Linked DNA regions of Microbaculum marinisediminis. The protein of the gene in region 2 interacts with the protein of the main gene of each other region in a pairwise test. Links are inferred from orthologs where the notes say so. Each region holds a gene or a part of one and is shown on either strand. Other genes may lie near its edges.

Evidence for each region.
Region 1: the proteins of ccmE (region 2) and MUB46_RS10550 interact in binary tests that used the Escherichia coli proteins (3 or more experiments, as listed by UniProt). The link is inferred for Microbaculum marinisediminis from one-to-one orthologs.

What each region holds. Positions count from the first base shown.
Region 1 is NZ_JALIDZ010000004.1:346,344-353,492, forward strand. The notes cover bases 2,026-4,821. They hold MUB46_RS10550 (heme ABC transporter permease), read right to left. Parts: upstream 3,892-4,821; coding sequence 3,160-3,891; downstream 2,026-3,159. Other genes in these bases: MUB46_RS10535 (NUDIX hydrolase), read right to left, coding at 2,026-2,243; MUB46_RS10540 (DsbE family thiol:disulfide interchange protein), read right to left, coding at 2,315-2,983; ccmD (heme exporter protein CcmD), read right to left, coding at 2,980-3,138; ccmB (heme exporter protein CcmB), read right to left, coding at 3,971-4,642; ccmA (heme ABC exporter ATP-binding protein CcmA), read right to left, coding at 4,639-4,821. In the rest of the region: signal recognition particle-docking protein FtsY, read left to right, coding at 1-999; MUB46_RS10530 (septation protein A), read left to right, coding at 1,090-1,680; more of MUB46_RS10535, read right to left, coding at 1,686-2,025; more of ccmA, read right to left, coding at 4,822-5,304; aconitate hydratase AcnA, read left to right, coding at 5,522-7,149. UniProt on the Escherichia coli protein: Required for the export of heme to the periplasm for the biogenesis of c-type cytochromes.
Region 2 is NZ_JALIDZ010000002.1:347,370-354,510, forward strand. Bases 1,315-4,102 are described here. They hold ccmE (cytochrome c maturation protein CcmE), read right to left. Parts: upstream 3,038-4,102; coding sequence 2,591-3,037; downstream 1,315-2,590. Other genes in these bases: MUB46_RS04910 (heme lyase CcmF/NrfE family subunit), read right to left, coding at 1,315-2,397; ccmI (c-type cytochrome biogenesis protein CcmI), read right to left, coding at 3,095-4,102. Outside these bases: MUB46_RS04905 (cytochrome c-type biogenesis protein), read right to left, coding at 1-412; more of MUB46_RS04910, read right to left, coding at 418-1,314; more of ccmI, read right to left, coding at 4,103-4,219; MUB46_RS04925 (hypothetical protein), read right to left, coding at 4,497-5,942; MUB46_RS04930 (glycine zipper 2TM domain-containing protein), read right to left, coding at 6,116-6,583; MUB46_RS04935 (ATP-binding protein), read right to left, coding at 6,779-7,141. UniProt on the Escherichia coli protein: Heme chaperone required for the biogenesis of c-type cytochromes. Transiently binds heme delivered by CcmC and transfers the heme to apo-cytochromes in a process facilitated by CcmF and CcmH.

The DNA.
Region 1 (7,149 bases), on a different replicon or contig from region 2:
GACGTGTCCGAAACGGGTAGGTCCGGGACCGAGAAGCCGCGCTCGTGGCTGCAACGGCTGCGCGCCGGGCTGTCGCGGTCGTCCTCGGCGCTGGGGCAGAACCTCACTGCGCTGATCCGCAAGCGCAAGCTCGACGACGAGACGCTGCAGGATCTGGAAGACATCCTGATCCAGGCCGATCTCGGCGTGGAAACGGCGGTGCGCATCACCGAGCGGCTGGCCAAGGAACGCTACGACAAGGAAATCGACGACGTCGAGCTGCGCACCGTGCTCGCCCAGGAAATCGAGGCGGTGCTGGAGCCGGTGGCCAAGCCGCTGGCGATCGATCCGGCGAAGTCCCCGCATGTGATCCTCGTCGTCGGCGTCAACGGCGCCGGCAAGACCACGACCATCGGCAAGCTCGCCGCGCAGTTCCGCCGCGAGGGCAGGTCGGTGGTGCTCGGCGCCGGCGACACGTTCCGCGCCGCGGCGATCGAGCAGCTCAAGATCTGGGGCGAGCGCACCGGCGCGACCGTGGTCGCCCGCGAGCAGGGCTCGGACGCCTCCGCGCTCGCCTTCGAGGCGTTGCAGCAGGCGCGCGCGGCGCAGGCCGACGTGGTGATGATCGACACCGCCGGGCGGCTTCAGAACCGCACCGAGCTGATGGCGGAACTGGAGAAGATCGTCCGCGTCATCAGGAAGCAGGACGAGACCGCGCCGCACGACGTCCTGCTGGTGCTCGACGCGACGACGGGCCAGAACGCCATGAACCAGACGGAGATCTTCCGCCAGGTCTGCGGCGTCACCGGGCTGGCGATGACCAAGCTCGACGGCACCGCGCGCGGCGGCATCCTGGTCGCCATCGCCGCCAAGCACGGCCTGCCGGTCCACGTCATCGGCGTCGGTGAGGGCGTCGACGACCTGCACCCGTTCACGGCGAGCGAGTTCGCCCGCGCGATCGTCGGAGAGGCGATCGACGGCGATGCGACGGAGGGCGGCGATGCCGGCCGGGAACCGTGACGTGACGCCGCGCCGGCGCCTGCCCTCGGGGGCGGATCGCGCCGCCGCTCTGCCTGTATCCCCCAAAGGACGCATCGGGAGTTTCCAGCCATGACCCGTCCCGAAACCGTCGAACGCCATCCCGGCCCGCCGGAATGGGTGCGCCCGGCGCTGGAGCTCGGCCCGCTCGTCATCTTCTTCATCGGCAACTGGAAGCTCGGCATCTTCTGGGCGACCGGCCTGTTCATCCCGGCGACGCTGATCTCGGTTGCGATCTCGTGGATCATCCTGCGCAACGTGCCGGTGATGCCGCTGGTCACGGCGGTCTTCGTCACCGTGTTCGGCGGGCTGACGCTGTGGCTGCAGGACGACGTCTTCATCAAGATGAAGCCGACCATCGTGAACCTCGCCTTCGCCGGGATCCTGGTCGCCGGGCTCTATTTCCGCCGCACGCTGCTCAAATACGCCTTCGGCACCGTGTTCCAGCTCAGCGAGGAGGGCTGGCGCGTCATCACCTGGCGCTGGGCGGTCTTCTTCGTCTTCCTGGCGGTGCTGAACGAGGTCGTCTGGCGCAACTTCTCCACCGACTTCTGGGTCAGCTTCAAGGTGTTCGGCATCATGCCGATCACCATGCTGTTCGCCGTGGCGCAGCTGCCGCTTCTGAAGAAATACGGGCTGGAGGACGAGGCCGAGAAGGCCTGAGCCGCCTACCGGGTCAGCGGCTTGCCGCCGGGAAACAGGTCGCCGGTCTGGCCTTGCGGGTTGACGAAGGGCGGGGCGGCCTCGCCGAGTTCGCTCGCCCTGTCGTGGCCCAGCGCCCAGTGCACCGACGGGAAGGCGAGCTCGTCCCAGGGGATGTCGGCCCAGTCGAACAGCTTCACCTCCAGGCTTTCCGCGCCGGGCGAGAAACCGCCGGCGAGCGTCGCCTGGAAGATCACCTGCACCTGCGACAACCGCGGCACCGAATAGACGGCGAGGATGCCGGAAATGGCGATCTCGGCGTTGGCCTCCTCGAACGCCTCGCGGCGGGCGCCGGCATCGGGGGCTTCGTTCAGTTCCAGATAGCCGGCGGGGATCGTCCAGAAGCCGCGGCGGGGGAAGATCGCGCGGCGGCAGAGCAGGATCCCGCCCTGCGACCGGACCACCGAGCCGACGACGACCTTGGGATTGTCGTAGTGGACAAAGCCGCAGCGCGTGCACACGCGCCGCTCCAGCGTGTCGCCGGGCGGGACGGTGTGGTGGAAGTCGGGCTCGAGATCGCTCATGACGTGAAATGGTGCCGTCAAGCGCGCGGCAAAATCAATCCGTCCGACGCGGTGTCACGACGAGTGCTTCATCAGGAAGAGGGCTTCGGCTTCAGCGCCTTCTCGATTTCGGGCATCAGCCGGTCGGCCAGCGAGCGCGCGTTGAGCGGGCCGACATGCTTGAAGACGATGCGGCCGTCGTTGTCGACGACGAAGGTCTCGGGCACGCCGTAGACGCCCCAGTCGATGCCGACGCGGCCCTTCTCGTCGGCGCCGACGGCATCGAACGGATTGCCGTAGCGGCCGAGGAAGCGGCGGGCGTTGTCGGCGCCGTCCTTGTAGTTGAGGCCGAAGACGCGGAAGCGGTCGTCCTCGCCCAGGGCCTCGATGAAGGGATGCTCCTCGCGGCAGGGCACGCACCACGACGCCCAGACATTGACCACGGTCACGCCCTGGCCCTTGAGGTCGTCGGTCGAAAAGCCCGGCACCGCCTTGCCGTCCTCCACCAGGCCGTCGAGGGCGGGGAGGCTGAATTGGGGCACCTCGCGGCCGATCAGGGCGGAGGGCACGACGCTCGGGTCACCGGCATAGAGGCGGAACAGGAACAGCCCGGCGAGACCCGCGAACACCACCAGCGGCGTGGCGACGACGATGCGGCCGAGCAGCGAGCGCTTCGGTCTGGCGGCTTTCGCGGGCGCGGATTTCTCGGGCGCCGGATTCCCGGGCCCCGACTTTCCGGGAGCGGTGTCCTCGGCGGTCATCGGTTGCCGCCCGCGCGGCGCACGCCGCGCCTGTCGAGTTCGGCCAGCGCCGCCTTCTGGACGCGGCCGTCGGCGACCACCCAGACGACGAGGCCGAGCAGCACGGTGGCGGTCAGGGCATAGGCGGCGACGATGAATCCGAGATGGTCGACCATTGGCTCAGCTCCTCGATCTGGTCATTGCGCGGGCGCCAGCGCGCCGGCCGCCCTGACGCGCAGCGCCCGGACCCGGCGGCGCATCACCTCGTTGCGCATGGCCGCGGTATGTAGGGCGAAGAACAGGAGCGTATAGCCGACGCCCATGGTCAGAAGCGGATACAGCATCGAGGAATCGATCGTCGGCCCGTCGAGGCGGAAGACGCTGGCGGGCTGGTGCAGGGTGTTCCACCAGTCGACCGAGAACTTGATAATCGGGATGTTGACGAAGCCGACCAGCGCCAGGATCGCGACGGGCCGCGCGGCGCGGGCGGGATCGTCGAAGGCGCGCCATAGCGCGATCAGGCCGAGATACATCAGGAACAGGATCAGCACCGAGGTCAGGCGCGCGTCCCACACCCACCAGGTGCCCCACATCGGCTTGCCCCACAGCGAGCCGGTGACCAGCGCCAGGAAGGTGAAGGCGGCGCCGATCGGGGCTGCGGCCTTGGCCGAGACGTCGGCGAGCGGGTGGCGCCAGACCAGCGTGCCCAGCGACGACACGGCGACGATCGAATAGCACATCATCGCCAGCCAGGCGGCCGGCACGTGGATGTACATGATCAGCACGGTCTCGCCCTGCTGGTAGTCGGCGGGCGCGCGGAAGGCCAGGAAAAGGCCGAGCGCGCAGACAAGCGCGGCCGCGGCCCACAGCCAGGGCAGCAGGCGTTCGGAGTACGCCATGAATCGGGTCGGGTTGGCGAGTTCGATCATCACGCGATCCTTCGCCGCCTGTTATGGCACAAAGTTCGGCGGAACTGAGATACGAAACAACGTCGCGGCACGGCTATTCCTACTCCAGCGCCAGTTTCAGCGCCGCGGCGGCGGCGATCGGGGCGAGAACGAGGCTCAGAAGCGTCAACGCGGCAAGGACCAGAAGCGGCGTCGACATCGGCACCGGGCCGGTGATCGCCGCGTCCGTCGCGCCGACGCCGAAGATGAGCACGGGCACCGTCAGCGGCAAGACCGTCACCGGAACCAGCAGGCCGCCGCGGCGCAGCGCCACCGTCAGGGCCGCGCCGATGGCGCCCAGGAAGGTCAGCGCCGGCGTGCCGACCAGAAGCGTCAGCGCGACGGCGCCGAGGGCGGCGGGATCGACGTTGAGCATCAGCCCGAGCAGCGGCGCGGCGACGACCAGCGGCAGGCCGGTCGTCACCCAGTGGGCGATCGCCTTCACCGCGACGATGACGACGAGCGGCGTCTCGGTCATGGTCAGGAGGTCGAGCGAGCCGTCCTCGTGATCGGCCTGGAACAGCCGGTCGAGGCCGATCAGGGTGGCCAGCAGCGCGCCTATCCAGAGGACCGCCGGGCCGACCCGCTTCAGGAGGTTCAGGTCGGGGCCGATGGCGAAGGGCATCAGCGCGATGACGATCAGAAAGAACACCGCGCCCATCATGGCGCCGCCGCCGACGCGCAGCGACAGGCGGATCTCGCGGCGGAACAGGGCGGCGACGGCGCCGGTCATGTCGCGTCCCCTCCAGTATCGGCACCCGTTTCAGCGCCGGCATCGTTCCGGGCCGGGTTTGGCGCGGGGCCGCCCATCTCCAGCACCCGCGTCTCGAAGGGCAGCGCGTCATGGGTCGCCACGAGTGCCAGGCCGCCGCCGGCGAGATGGGCGCGAATCAGGTCGAATAGGCGCGCACGCGCCTGCGCGTCGATCGCCGTCGTCGGCTCGTCCAGCAGCCACAGCGGCCGCTCGCAGGCGATCAGGCGGGCGAGCGCAAGGCGCCGGCGCTGGCCGGCCGACAGGATGCCGGCGGGAAAGTCGGCGAGCGCGGCAAGGCCGACCTCCGCGAGCGCAGTGCCTGTATCGGCCTTGCGCCGGCCGAGCATCCCGGCCCAGAAGCCGAGGTTCTCGGCAACGGTGAGCGCGGGCTTCAGCGCGTCGAGATGGCCGACATAGTGGGCGTACTCGCCGACCGGCACGTCCTCGGCGGCACCGTCGAGGCGGAGCCGGCCCGCGCTCACGGGCACCAGCCCGGCGACGAGGCGCAAGAGCGACGACTTGCCGGCGCCGTTGGGGCCGCGCAGCACCAGAAGCTCGCCGGCATCGACCGCGAAACCGAGGCCGGAAAACACCTCGCGGCCGCCGCGCACGCACGCGAGATCGTCTCCCACCAGCTTCATGGTGACGGCCTCATGCGGATCTGTATCGGGCGCGCGATCGGGTCGCCATGTGCGGGACGGGCCTCGCCTTTCTCACGTCGTATTGGCACCACTCTTAGAAATTCTCTATATACCCGGCAAGTCGGGCCGGCGCCTGCGACGTAAGTCGTGGTCATATTGCGCACCGTGGACGCTGCCCCATCTCGCCCTGAACCCCCGAACGCAAGAGGCCGACGCAGTGACCTCCACCTCCCTCGACAGTTTCAAAGCCCGCAAGACCCTCAAGGTCGGCAACAAGACCTACGAGTATTTCAGCCTCAAGGCGGCCGAGAAGAACGGTCTCAAGGACATCTCCTCGCTTCCCTATTCGCTCAAGGTCCTTCTGGAGAACCTGCTGCGCAACGAGGACGGGCGCACCGTCAAGAAGGCCGATATCAAGGCGATGGCGAGCTGGCTGCGCAAGCGGTCGTCCGACCGCGAGATCGCCTTCCGCCCGGCGCGCGTGCTGATGCAGGACTTCACCGGCGTGCCGGCGATCGTCGACCTCGCCGCGATGCGCGACGCCATGACCGCGCTCGGCGGCGATCCCAAGAAGATCAATCCGCTGGTGCCGGTGGATCTGGTCATCGACCACTCGGTGATCGTCGACGCGTTCGGCAACCAGCGCGCCTTCAAGGTCAACGTCGATCGTGAATACGAGCGCAACGGCGAGCGCTACCGCTTCCTGCGCTGGGGTCAGGAAGCGTTCGACAACTTCCGCGTGGTGCCGCCCGGAACCGGCATCTGCCACCAGGTGAACCTGGAGTATCTCGGCCAGACCGTCTGGACCAAGAAGTTCAAGACCAAGGACGCCAAGGGCAAGACCAATACCGTGGAGCAGGCTTTCCCGGACACGCTGGTGGGCACGGACAGCCACACGACGATGGTCAACGGCCTGTCGGTGCTGGGCTGGGGCGTCGGCGGCATCGAGGCTGAGGCCGCGATGCTCGGCCAGCCGATCTCGATGCTGATCCCCGAGGTGATCGGCTTCAAGCTGACGGGCAAGCTCAAGGAGGGCGTGACGGCGACCGACTTGGTGCTGACCGTCACCCAGATGCTGCGCCAGAAGGGCGTGGTCGGCAAGTTCGTCGAGTTCTACGGCGCCGGCCTCAACCACCTGCCGCTCGAGGACCGGGCGACGATCGCCAACATGGCGCCGGAATACGGCGCGACCTGCGGCTTCTTCCCCATCGACGAGGACACGATCCGCTACCTGAACCAGACCGGCCGCGCCAAGGGGCGTATCGAGCTGGTCGAGGCCTACGCCAAGGCGCAGGGCATGTACCGCACCGCGCGCGCCAAGGATCCGGTCTTCACCGATTCGCTCGAACTCGACCTCGGCGACGTCGAGCCGTCGATCGCCGGTCCGAAGCGGCCGCAGGACCGGGTCCTGCTGTCCGAGGCCAAGCCGAAATTCGTCGAGGCGCTGAAGACCGAGTTCGGCAAGGGCGAGGAGATCGAACGGCGCGCCGAGGTTGACGGCGAGAGCTTCGATCTGGGCCACGGCGACGTGGTGATCGCGGCGATCACCTCGTGCACCAATACCTCCAACCCCTACGTGATGATGGCCGCCGGCCTGGTCGCCCGCAACGCCGCCGCGCTCGGGCTCAAGCCCAAGCCGTGGGTGAAGACGTCGCTGGCGCCCGGCAGCCAGGTGGTCGCCGAGTACCTGGAGAAGTCGGGGCTGCAGAAGGAGCTCAACAAGGTCGGCTTCAACCTGGTCGGCTTCGGCTGCACCACCTGCATCGGCAACTCCGGGCCGCTGCCCGAGCCGGTGTCGAAGACGGTCAATTCGGCCGATCTCGTCGCCTGCTCGGTCCTGTCGGG
Region 2 (7,141 bases):
CGTCGGTGAGACTGGCCGGATCGGCGCGGCGGCGGCGGGCGGCGACGAACACGCCGATCGCGCCGAAGACGAGCAGCACCACCGGCGCCGCCCACAGGATCAGCGTATGGGCGGAAAGGCGCGGATTGAGCAACACGAACTCGCCGTAGCGGTCGACGATGTAGTCGACGACCTGGCGATCGCTGTCGCCGGTCTGCAGCCGCTCGCGCACCAGGATACGAAGGTCGCGGGCGAGCGGGGCATCGGAATCGTCGATCGACTGGTTCTGGCAGACGAGGCAGCGCAGCCCCGCCGAGATGTCGCGCGCGCGCGCCTCCAGCTTCGGATCGTCGAGGATCTCGTCGGGCTGGACAGCCGCGGCGGGACCGGCAAGCGCGGCGAAGACGGCAAGGGCGAGAACAAGGCGGCGCATGGGACCTACTCCGCCGGGACCGGAGCCCGCGCGCGGGCCCGACGCGGCGCGCCGACCCGCAGGCGCCGGTCGGACAGCGACACCACGCCGCCGACGGTCATGAAGATGGTGCCGAGCCAGATCAGCGTCACCAGCGGCTTGTAATAGGCGCGCACGGCGACCGAGCCGTCGCCGCTGCCCTCGCCCAGCGAAACGTAGAGCTGGCTGAAGCCCATGGTGCGGATGCCGGTTTCCGTCGTCGGCTGGCCGCTGGCCAGGTAGACGCGGCGGGTGGGATTGAGCACGCCGATCTCGGCGCCGCCCCTGCGCACCGTGATATGGCCGACCTGGTCGCGGTAGTTCGGTCCCTGGAACGGCGAGAAGCCGTCCAGGGTGAGCTCGTATCCGGCGACGTCGATCGTGTCGCCAGGCTTCATCGCGACGATCGTCTCGGTCTCGTAGGCCGTCACCGCGACGATGCCGATGACGGTGACGCCGACCCCCATATGGGCGAGCGCCGTTCCCCAGGCCGAGCGCGGCAGGCCGGCGGCGCGGCGCAGGCCGGTGGCGAGCGGACTGGAAAACAGCTTCGAGCGAAAGGTGATCTCCGAGATCGCGCCGAGGATCAGCCAGGCGCCGATGCCGATGCCGACCGGGGCCAGCACGGGGCCGCCATAGGCGTAGGCGTAGGCGCCGATCATGACGGCGAGCGCGATGCCGGCGGCGACCATCAGGCGCTGCGTGGCGGCATAGAGATCGCCGCGCTTCCAGGCCAGCATCGGCCCGAACGGCACCGCGATCAGCAGCGGCACCATGATCGGGGCGAAGGTCGCGTCGAAGAACGGCGGGCCGACCGAGATCTTGTCGCCGGTCACGGCCTCGAGCGCCAGCGGATAGAGGGTGCCGACCAGGACCACGCCGCAGGCAGCCGTCAGCAGCAGGTTGTTGAGCACCAGCGCGCCCTCACGGCTGATCGGGGCGAAGACGCCGCCGGTCTGCAACGATCCCGCGCGCCAGGCGAACAGCGTCAGCGCCCCGCCGACGGCGAGGACCAGGATGGCGAGGATGAACACGCCGCGGGTCGGGTCGGAGGCGAAGGTGTGGACGGAAGTCAGCACGCCGGAGCGCACCAGGAAGGTGCCCAGCAGGCTCAGCGAGAAGGTCAGGATGGCGAGCAGGATCGTCCAGATCTTCAGCGCGTTGCGCTTTTCCATGACGATCGCCGAGTGCAGCAGCGCCGTGCCGGCGAGCCAGGGCATGAACGAGGCGTTCTCGACCGGGTCCCAGAACCACCAGCCGCCCCAGCCGAGCTCGTAGTAGGCCCAGTAGGAGCCCACCGAGATGCCCAGCGTCAGGAAGCACCAGGCGGCCAGCGTCCACGGCCGCACCCAGCGCGCCCAGGCGGCATCGACGCGCCCCTCGATCAGCGCGGCGACGGCGAAGGAGAAGGCGATCGAGAAGCCGACATAGCCGCCGTAGAGTAGCGGCGGATGGATCGCCAGTCCGACGTCCTGCAGGATCGGATTGAGGTCGCTGCCCTCCGCCGGCGGATTGAGAATGCGCAGGAACGGGTTGGAGGTGCCCAGGATGAACAGCAGGAAGACCGCCGCGATCCAGGCCTGCACCGACAGGACGGTCGCGCGCAGGGTATCGGGCAGGTTGACGCCGAAGAGCGCGACCAAGGCGCCGAAGAAGGCGAGGATCAGCACCCACAGGACCATAGAGCCCTCGTGGTTGCCCCACACGCCGGAAATCTTGAACAAGAGCGGCTTGGCCGAATGGGAGTTCTCCCAGACGTTGACCACCGAGAAGTCGGACTGGAGATAGGCGACCATCAGCATCAGGAAGGCCACCAGCACGAGGAGGAACTGGCCGACGGCCGCCGGCGGCGCCACCGACATCAGCGCCTGATCGCCGCGCCGCGCGCCCCACAGGGGCAGCACCGATTGCACCAGCGCCAGCGCGAACGCCAGAACGAGAGCGTAATGGCCGATCTCCGGAACCACGGCTATTTCCCTTCCAGGTTGGCGGCAATCCTCGCAGCGCCACCTGGAGCCTGTCCAGGGCGCATCCCAGGGCGCATCTTCGACTTCGTCGTCCGTTCGCGCGCGACTGTGCCGTCGCTTGTCCCCGTCGCCACCAAAGCCCCTATCGCGGCTCGGATGGCGGCCCTGGGGCGGCGGGCGCGGACGGTCCCGTTCACTGGGCCTGCTCCTCGCCCATCCAGTGGCCGTCCTGCTTGAGCGCGTCGGCGACCTCGCGCGGCATGTAGTTCTCGTCGTGCTTGGCAAGCACGGTGTCGGCGACGAAGACCCCGTCCGCGCCGATCGCGCCTTCGGTGACCACGCCCTGCCCTTCACGGAACAGGTCCGGCAGCAGGCCGGTATAGACCACCGGCATCACGTTGGCGGTGTCGGTGACGGTGAAGCGCACCGTGGTGCCGTCCATGCGCTGGACGCTGCCGTCCTCGACGAGGCCGCCGAGCCGGATGCGCTTGCCCGGCGCCGTCTTGTTGGCGATGACGTCGCTGGGACTGTTGAAGAAGACGATATTGTCCTGGAACGCCGCCAGCATCAGCCCGACGGCGGAAAACAGGACGACGCCGGCCACGCCGATCAGAACCAGGCGACGCTGCTTGCGGGTCATTCGCGTTTCAACCTCTCTATCCGCCTCACGACCAATATTGCGACGTCATGGCGGCGCTCACGTGCTTCCGAGCCCGAGCGACCTGACCGCGTCGTCGATCCGGCCGGCCGCCGCCGCGTCGTCCGGGAAATTTTCCCGCGCCGAAGCCAGGGCCTCGCGGGCCTTGTCGGGGTCGCCCAGCACAACATAGGCGCGCGCCAGCCTCAACCAACCCTCGAGATCCTTGCCGTCCTCGGCCAGGCGGCCGGCCAGACGCTCGACCATGCCGGCGACCATCTGGCCGCGATCTTCGGCCGACATATCCTGGGCGGCGGCAATGTCCTCGGCACTGGGACCTAGGGCGCTGGGATCTGGGGCATTCGGGCCGTCCAGCGCCGCCAGCCGCTGTTCCACCGTCGCGCGCCACGGCGCACCGGCCGGGGAATCCAGCAGAAGCGCACGCCAGAGCCGTTTCGCCGTGTCCGTATCGCCGTCCTGTTCGGCCGCGATCGCGACGAAGTACCGCGCCCTCGGCATCCTCGGATCGAGCTTCAGCGCGCGGGCGAAGGCGGCACGCGCCTCTTCGCTGACGACGCCGTCGCGGGCGGTCACGAGCGCCTCGCCGTAGTCGGCCTCGCGCTCCGCGGTCGAGCCGAGCAGCCGCAGGGCATTGGCGTAGGCGTTGACGGACTCGTCGAAGCGGCCGAGCCGCATGTAGACCGGTGCCAGCACCTCCCAGCCGCGCCCGTCCTCAGGTTCGTTCGCAAGGTGGTCCTCCACGCGGGCGATCAGGATCTCGACGTCCTGCTCCTGCGGCGGGCGCTCCATGCGCGCCGACAGCGGCTGGCCGGGGAGATTGGGGGAGCCGAGCACGAGATAGGTACCGAGGCTGATGGCCGGCACCAGCACGATGACGGCCGTGACCGCCGCCCGCGATACCGGAGCGGCGCTGACCCGCGCGTCCCGGGCGGCCCGGTCGGCGGCCAGAAGCCGGCGGCCGACCTCGGCGCGTGCTGCCTCGGCCTCGGAGGCATCGATCACGCCGCGCGCAAGATCGGCGTCGATTTCGCGCAACTGGTCCTTGTAGACGGCCAGATCGGACTCCTGCCCGCTCCGCGCGGGCGAGCGGCCTCGCGTCAACGGCGCCAGCACCGCCAATATGGCGACGCCGGTCATAACCGCGAAAACCACCCAAAGGACCATAGGTGCGCTCCGTCCGGGGGCGGAAGGGGTCCGCCCGACGATGCCTAGATAGCGCGTCGTCACCGTTTTGCGAAACCGCAAAACCGTCGCACCGGCGTAACAATCGCGTGGGTCAGCTATCGCGGGGGAATGCGGAGACGGGATGGAGCGGGTCGCGAGCCCGGCCCCGCCGGGCCCTGGGGCGGTGGATCAGTGTGCGGCGGATCAGGCGTGGGGGATCAGGGCGTAGGAGATCGCGGCGTGGGCGATCGGGCCGTGGGAATCGAGCGTGGGCGGGTCAGGCCGCGGCGGAGGCGTCGCCGGCCTCGCCGTCCGCGTCGTCTTCTTCGTACAGATCGAAACGGCTGGGCACGGGGCCGGCGGCATCGCCGGAGCGCTTGAGCAGGGAGGCGTAGGTTTCGCCGAAGACCACGGTGTTGATGCGCACGGCGACGTCGAGATCGCGGCGCGCGGCGGCCAGCGCGCTACCGCTCGACTTGCGGATGTCGTGGAGGATCGCGGCATTCGCCGCCTCGACAAATGTCTCGACCTGGCCGACCACGGAGCCGAGCAACGCGTTGACGGCGAGCTCGCCGCGATAGGGCTTGAGCGCGACCATGAGCCGCACCGCGTGTTCGGCGTCCTGGATGTCGTCCTGGGAGGCGGCGGCGGGCTCGCCGTCGCGGCGGCGCGGCCGCATCGCGCGGCGCACCGCGCCGGGAATGGTCTGGACCTCGGCCGACAAGATCTCGGAGGCGCGCTTGCGCTGGTCGGTAAGGCGCCGCAGCCAGCCGGTCGCGTCGTCCAGCTCGATCGCGACGCCGAGGCCGTTGGCGAGGGTGTAGAATCGCTTGATCGCCACCAGGAGCCGGTCGAACTCGCTCGGGCGGCCCATATGGGCGGCGATCCGGTCGGCGGCGAGCTCCACGTCGGTCAGCACGATCTCGGCGCAGGGCGCGAAGCGGCTCTCGACAAGCCGGCGGCCCTGGTCGGTGTCCTCGTACTCGGTGAGGATGCGGATGATCTGGGCGGGATGGGCAAGACGGCGATAGACCGGCAGGAGCAGATAGAGCAGATCGCCGTCCGCATCCCGGGTCCGATGCACGATCTTCGCGATCAGATCGTCGTCGACATCGTCGATCGTCGCCGGCAGCCTGGCGACGACCTTGTTGATGCGCGCCTCGAGGCGCATCACCGTCACGATGTCCCGCAGGTCGTCGAAGCCGCGCTGGCCATCAAGCTGCATGGCGAACTTCATCTGCCCGCGCGGATCGTCGGCCACCTCCGCCAGGGCTGCCTCGATGACGGGCACGATGTCGGCGCGCAGGCCCGCCATGATGCCCGCGGCGCGTTCGTCGTCGCCCGCAAGCAGGGCCGCGTTGGCGTCCGCGGTCGCCCGGTGCAGGGCCGCGCCGATCGCGTCCTGGCGCTGCAGCCAGCGCCACAGCGCATCGAGCGACTGGCGGGCGATGATGCCCTCAAGCTTCCGCGAACCGACTTCGTCCACCAGGAACGGCTCCAGCGGCTCGCTGAACACCCGTTCCGGCGTACCCGATCGCCTGGCTTGCGCCGTTTCGGCCCGCATGACGCCGCGCAGCAGGTCGAGGACGACCTCCTGGGCCGCGTCGGCGCCGCCGTTCAGGCGCTGTGCCTCGATCTCGCTGACGAGCTTCGCGCGCAACCGCGGCGACAACGTCGCGAGATAGGATTTCACCTGCTCCAGGGCCTGAGGGTCGGCGGTCATGCTTGACGTCCGTTCGCGCTTCCACGCGCCGGTTGGGGTAACACTTCGGCGGCGAATGGTGGGCGGAGCGGCTTAAGAAAGGCTGAAACACCCTTCGCTGAGGGCAAAAAAGGGGAGGCCAGGCCTCCCCTTTTTCCGATTCCGGCCGGCGGATGCCGTCAGGCGACAGCCTGTCAGGAAACGGTCTGCCAGGTGCCGTCGGGCATACGGCAGGCGGTGCCGCGGCCGACTTCCGGCTGTCCGTTGATGTAGATGGTGTGGGTGTAGTCCCGGCAATCCTGGCCACCGCGCTGGAAGGGCGCGCCGGGGACGACCTCGCCATAGACGTCCTGGTCGGGCTCGCGCCAGACCACCGGCGTGTTCGGCGGGCCGTACTGCAGCGCCTGGTATTCGGCCTCCATGGCGCGGCGGCGCGCGTCCTCGTCGACGGAGGCGCCGATACGGTTGCCGATCAGGCCGCCGACGGCGACGCCCGCCACCGTGGCCAGCGCCCGGCCGCCGCCGGAGCCGAACTGATTGCCGATGATGCCGCCGGCGGTCGCGCCGACCACGGTGCCGAGCGTCTCGCCGCCGCGATCGCCATTGCAGGCGGCGACGGACAGGCCGAGCGCCGCTACGGCGACGAACTTCGCTAGATGCATTTCTGTTTCTTCCTCATCATGTGCCAGCGGTGCAGCCCTGCGCGCCGGTCGTTTGGGCAATAGGCGACGCCCCGCGAACGTCGGATGCCGGACCTTGCGGCGAAATGGGGCGGAACGATGGCTTTCGGGGCGATCATGGTCGCGAATGGTCGCGGGGGGGATCGCAGGGGGGCGAACGGGGCCATCAAAACGGGGTCAGGCCGCCGGCAGCCGCAGCGCGGCGCGCAACCCGCCGAGCGGCGAGCGCGACAGCGCGAAGCTGCCATTGTAGAGCTCGGCGAGGTCGCGGACGATCGACAGGCCGAGGCCGGAGCCCGGCTGGGTCTCGTCGAGCCGCCGCCCGCGCCGCATCGCGTCCCGGCATTCCGCCTCGCTCAAGCCCGGACCGTCGTCCTCGACGACGATCTCGAGCATCTTTCGGTCGCCGTCCGGGGCCTGCCGGCAGCTCAGCCGCACCTGCGACGTCGCCCACTTGAAGGCGTTGTCGACGAGGTTGCCGAACAGCTCCTCCAGGTCCTGGCGCTCGCCCTGGAAGCGCGATCCGGCCTCGATATCGAC